2 regions of the Pantoea sp. X-Soil-TKNS-1207 genome follow, and region 1 is predicted to be linked to the other one. Evidence: predicted binding sites of a transcription regulator. Region 1 holds the regulator's gene; the other holds the start of a gene.
The links. The regulator ArgR, encoded in region 1, controls arginine synthesis, uptake and breakdown. The targets are predictions, from matches to a motif close to ANTGAATAAAAATACANT.
Positions count from the first base shown of each region.

Region 2: the regulator ArgR is predicted to act here: its motif matches at 2,035-2,052, upstream of argA (amino-acid N-acetyltransferase).

Region 1 is NZ_AP035958.1:3,873,296-3,876,428, forward strand. It holds gene mscM (miniconductance mechanosensitive channel MscM) at 1-262, shown strand, start outside; gene mdh (malate dehydrogenase) at 333-1,268, opposite strand; gene argR (transcriptional regulator ArgR) at 1,699-2,169, shown strand; gene yhcN (peroxide/acid stress response protein YhcN) at 2,660-2,923, shown strand; gene AC6I8V_RS17965 (YdgH/BhsA/McbA-like domain containing protein) at 3,013-3,133, shown strand, end outside.
Region 2 is NZ_AP035958.1:3,410,393-3,413,525, reverse strand. It holds gene recD (exodeoxyribonuclease V subunit alpha) at 1-602, shown strand, start outside; gene argA (amino-acid N-acetyltransferase) at 674-2,002, opposite strand; gene amiC (N-acetylmuramoyl-L-alanine amidase AmiC) at 2,235-3,133, shown strand, end outside.

The DNA of each region.
Region 1 (3,133 bases):
GGATATGCCCGCGCCGGATGTGTTCCTGGTGGATTTGCAGCAGGGTATTCAGCTGTTTGAGCTGCGCGTGTATGCGGCAGAAATGGGGCATCGTATGCCGCTGCGCCATGAGCTGCATCAGCTGATTCTGCGCGGGTTTGAAGAACACGGTATCGAGATGCCCTTCCCGCCATTCCAGGTACGTATGGAGACGCTGGGCAAGAAAACTCCGGCCAGCAATGGCGCGCCTGCGGCTCGTAATTATAAATCGGGTGGGTTGTAAGGTCGGGAGAGATCCCGACCGCATCGAGGGTCGCACAAATCAAGGTCGCCATTTATGGCGACCTTACAGGCTACTTAACAAACTCTTCGCCCTGCGCGATATCTTTCTTCAGCGTTTCCAGCATACCGGTCAATGCCTGCTGCTCAAAGGCGCTCAGCGGCCCCAGCGGTCGGCGTTCGACGATACCGTTTTTGCCCAGCAGCAGCGGCTGCGAGAAGAAGCGGGCGTATTCGCCATCCCCTTCCACATAGGCGCACTCCACCACATTCGCTTCACCCTGCATGGCGCGCACCAGCGACAGGCCAAAACGCGCTGCCGCCTGCCCCATCGACAGGGTTGCTGAACCGCCACCCGCTTTCGCTTCCACCACTTCGGTACCGGCATTCTGAATGCGTTTGGTCAGATCGGCGACCTCCTGATCGCTGAAACTGATGCCTTTCACCTGCGACAGCAGCGGCAGAATGGTGACGCCCGAATGGCCGCCCACCACCGGCACTTCAATCTCGCCCGGCTGTTTACCTTTCAGCGCGGCGACAAAGGTGTTGGCGCGGATGATATCCAGCGTCGTCACGCCAAACAGACGATTTTTGTCATAGACGCCCGCTTTCTTCAGCACTTCGGCAGCAATCGCCACCGTGGTGTTGACCGGGTTGGTGATGACGCCAATCAGGGCTTTCGGCGCGGTGCTCGCCACCTGTTCAATCAGGTTGCGGACAATGCCAGCGTTGACGTTAAAGAGGTCGGCGCGATCCATGCCGGGTTTACGTGCCACTCCGGCGGAGATCAGCACCACATCGGCTCCCTGCAGCGCGGGGGTGGCATCTTCACCACTGAACCCCTCAATTTTCACTGCGGTAGGAATATGGCTGAGATCGACAGCCACACCCGGCGTTACCGGGGCGATATCGTAAAGCGAAAGGGCTGAACCTGCGGGTAATTGGGTCTTGAGCAGCAGTGCGAGCGCCTGGCCAATACCACCAGCGGCACCGAGAACGGCAACTTTCATCCTGGACTCCTTATTAAGGTGGGGCAGAGATATGCCGGATTTCCATCGGGTTACGAGTTTAATCAACTTCTCAGGCGATAGCGACAAAACCCGTCGCGCTGTTAACACTGACGCCGCAATCCGGCTCCCGAGACATCCACACTTCAGAAGTCGCCTGAATGATCATAGGTCGCAGCCAGAAAACAGGGTTCGGCAATGATCAGTCATTTTGTTGTTACCACTTCAATAATATAACAACATTGCAACCTTCGCTTTTGCGCGCCAGGCCGCGATTTTGGCGCGACGGGAAATCTCTGTTATGATCGCCGCCCCGCAGGTTTTCCCGGCGAATCTCTCACCAGGTTTATTGCATAAAAATTCATTTAAATGCATAATAATTTATCTGCCATGGGCCTGTTGCCCAAAGCATCCCTCTTTTTATTGGTAACCTATGCGAAACCCATCTAAACAAGACGACCTGATTAAGGCGTTCAAAGCCCTTTTGAAAGAAGAGAAATTCAGCTCTCAGGGTGAAATTGTGCAGGCGTTGCAGGAAGACGGCTTCGAGAACATCAACCAGTCAAAAGTTTCTCGTATGCTTACCAAGTTCGGCGCGGTGCGCACGCGCAACGCGAAAATGGAGATGGTTTACTGCCTGCCAGCCGAACTGGGCGTGCCCACCACCACCAGCCCGCTGAAAAATCTGGTGCTGGATATCGACTATAACGATGCGCTGGTAGTGATTCATACCAGCCCTGGCGCCGCGCAGCTTATCGCGCGACTGCTGGATTCACTGGGTAAAGCGGAAGGTATCCTCGGTACCATCGCCGGTGATGACACCATCTTTATTACCCCCGCGCGTACCTTTACCGTGAAGCAGCTGTACGACGCCATTCTGGTGTTATTCGAACAAGAGCTATAAAACCCTGCCTGCTACCGGCAGATCACCTGCCGGTAACATCCTGTCTCGCTGGCCTTATGCCACTGCGTTTCGCTTAAATCCTTCCAGAAACAAGGCATTATCCATATAGCGGCCGGTTCTCACACCCACAGATAATTGGTAGGACCTTTTGTCCTGCTTAACCTTTCGCGCTATTTTACACTGCTTTACACAGAAACCTCAGCGGCTTCACCCACTCCTTGCGTATCAGCCAGCGGGATCAACCACGATCTTTCGCACAAAAAGATAAAATGACATAGGTTGTTGTTTTTACATGCAATTAACACCATGTGAACACAAAACAGACAGTTTTTATAACTCTCGGTTATTAAAACTTGTCATAAGGACAAAGAATAACAACCAAACATTATTAGCAGAATATTAATTTCATGGGTGATTAGATCTATACTTGTTTCGTGATGCAAATCACAGCTAAGAAAAAGAGAAAAAAACATAAGACGAGGAAATAGACATGAAACTTAAAACTACTATCGCAACCCTGAGTGTTCTTTCTGCCCTGTCATTTGGTGCATTTGCCGCAGAATCTATCAATGCCGATCAGGCAATGAATCTGCAACCGGCAGGCACCATCAGTGTCAGCGGCGCTGCCGGTACGCCGATGGATATCCATCAGCAACTGAGCGAAAAAGCAGACCAGCAAGGTGCTAAAGCTTACCGCGTCATCGAAGCGCGTAATGACAACACCTACCACGCTACCGCTGAGCTTTATAAATAAGTTTGCTGAAACAAGACGCAGTGTGAACAGCAACCCATTTGAGTCGCGATTGCGCTCAGGTTGCTAACCCAAATTCAGGAGAGTGAATCATGAAAACTAAATTATCTATCGCCGTTCTGAGCCTGGCTTCCATTCTTTCTTTTGGCGCCAGCGCTGCCAACCTGATCACTAACGAACAGGCTGACTCCATGAACCTGCAACCTATGAACC
Region 2 (3,133 bases), 460 kb from region 1:
CCTATCTGCGGCTGATCGCTGAGCGGGCCGAACCCGCTGCAATTATTAATGCTTTTGGGCGTTATCAGCTGCTCTGCGCGCTGCGCGAAGGGCCGTTTGGCGTTCAGGGACTGAATCAGCGTATTGAACAGAAACTGATGCAGCTACAGCTTCTCCGGCGCCCAACCGGCGGTAGCCGCTGGTATCAGGGGCGACCGGTGATGGTGACCCGCAACGACAGTGCGCTCGGGCTGTTTAATGGCGACATTGGCATTACGTTGTGGGACGAGGAAGGCCTGCTCAAGGTGTTTTTCCCGCTGCCGGATGGCACCATCAAAGCGGTACAGCCGAGCCGGTTACCGGCACACGATACTGCCTGGGCGATGACGGTGCATAAATCCCAGGGGTCGGAATTCGATCACACCGCGCTGGTACTGCCCGCGCAGTTTTTGCCGGTGCTGACGCGCGAGCTGATTTATACCGCTATTACCCGCGCCCGCAGCCAGCTGACGGTATATAGCGATGACAGCGTGTTTCGCCGCGCGGTGCAGCTACGCACTCAGCGCAGAAGTGGGTTGTTAGAAAGGTTGGGGCAGGGTGAGACATTGAACAGGTCGGCATAAATGCCGACCCTACAGAAATGAGATAAAGATCAGACGCGCAGGGCCGCCATTGATGGCGACCTGGCTGCGAACTAACGCAAATCCGCCATCAACACCTTCGAACGGCGCTGATAGTTATACATCTTCTTCTTGCTTTCCGGCAGCGACTCAATATCCACTGGCGTAAAGCCGCGCTCCTGGAACCAGTGAATGCTGCGCGTGGTCAGCACGAACAGCTTTTTCAGACCCATCTGCCGCGCCTGCAATGCGACGCGCTGCAACAGCGCTTCGCCCCGCGACGAGCTGCGATAATCCGGATGTACCGCCACGCAAGCCATTTCGCCAATCTGCTCTTCCGGGAATGGATAGAGCGCCGCACAGGCAATGGTCAGGTTATCGCGTTCGATAATGGTGAATTTATCGATCTCCATCTCCAGCTGCTCTCGTGAGCGGCGTACCAGGATCCCCTGCTGTTCCAGCGGGCGAATCAGCTCCAGAATGCCGCCAAGATCGTTGATGGTGGCGCGACGAATCTGCTCGGCGGACTCCATAACAATCTGCGTACCGATACCGTCACGCGAGAACAGCTCCTGCAACAGCGCGCCATCTTCCTGATAGCTGATCAAATGGCTGCGACGCACGCCGCTGCGGCAGGCTTTCACCGCACCACGCAGGAAACGTACGGTGCCGGAGAGAAAATCACCTTCGCTTTCCATTTCGTCGATACGCGCCTGCGCATCGTTGGGGAACAGCTCGGAGATGATATCGCCGTCGCGATTGGTCACACCCTGTTCGGAGCAGAAACCAATCATTTTTTCCGCTTTGAGTTTGATTGCCAGCTGGGTAGCCACTTCTTCTGACGTCAGGTTGAAGCTCTCGCCAGTAACGGAAACCGCAACCGGGCCGAGCAGCACGATCGCGCCATTATCCAGCTGACGATGGATGGCTTCTTCGTCAATACGACGGATACGTCCGCTGTGGCAGTAATCCACACCGTCATCCACGCCGAGCGGCTGGGCAATAATAAAGTTGCCGCTCACCACATTAATATGCGCACCCTGCAACGGGGTGTTGTTCAGGCTCATCGACAGACGCGCGGTGATATCCAGTTGCAGACGACCCGCCGCCTGCTTCACCAGCTCCAGCGATTGGGCATCGGTGACGCGCGTGTGTTTGTGATAAATCGGTTCCAGCTGCTGCTGCGCCATGCTGGCATCAATCTGCGGGCGGGCGCCGTAAACCACCACCAGGCGTATGCCGAGACTATGCAACAGGCCGATATCGTTAACGATGCTGGAGAAGTTGTCATGCTCGATGGCCTCGCCACCCAGCATGATGACAAAGGTCTTGCCACGGTGGGCATTTATATAGGGAACGGTATGGCGAAAACCCTGAACCAGTTCAGTACTACGTTCCTTCACGGCAAACCCTCTGTGAATGGTTATTCGAAATTTTTGTATTTTTATTCTTTATTGCGCCGTAATGCAAGCCTCGGACCTGACGTTACTTTACGATTTTCCTGATGCAAGCTGCGCTAACAGACTGCATTATCTGGCTTTTCCGAAGTGAAAAGGCACCAGGGAGTGGCTAAAGTTTTCATCTTCTTTTACTTAACTGGCGATATTTTAGACATTACACAGTAGCTGGAGCGGCATGTCCGAAGTAAATCCCTATTTTTCACGACGACGATTGTTACAGGGCGCTGGCGCTTTATGGCTGCTGAGCGTGAGCCGCAGCGGGCTGGCGGCCAGCCACCATATCGTTGCCGTACGTATCTGGCCATCATCGACCTACTCGCGCGTTACGCTGGAATCTACGGTTCCGCTGCAATATAAGCAATTCACCCTGAGCAACCCCGATCGCCTGGTCATCGACATCAAAAATCTGCATATCAATCCGGTACTGAAAGGTGTCGATAAACTGGTGCGCGTTGACGATCCCTATATCAAAACCGCGCGCGTCGGCCAGTTTGATCCCAACACGGTACGTATCGTGCTGGAGCTGAAGCGCAGCGTCGCCCCCCGTACCTTCACCTTAGCACCGGTGGCAGGCATCAAACACCGGCTGGTGGTGGATCTCTATCCCAGCCAGCAGCAGCCGGAAGAGGATCCGCTACTGGCGTTACTCCAGGATTACAATCAGGGCGAACTGGATCGCGATCAGCCTGCGCAGGCCCCGTTGCCGGGTAAAGCCGGGCGCGATCGACCGATTATTATCATGATCGATCCGGGGCACGGCGGGGAAGATCCGGGCGCGCACGGCAAACTTAAAACCCGCGAAAAAGATATCGTGCTGAAGATGGGGCGTTATCTGAAGGCGCTGATCGACAAAGAACCCAATATGAAAGCCTATATGACGCGCAACGAGGATGTGTTTATTCCGCTGCGGGTACGGGTGGCGAAAGCCCGCAAGCAGCGCGCGGATTTGTTCGTGTCGATTCACGCCGATGCCTTTACCAGCCGGGCCGCGCGCGGTTCTTCGGTGTTCGCGTTATCCACCAGCGGTGCAACCTCGGCGGCGGCACGTTTTCTGGCGCAAACCCAGAATGAGTC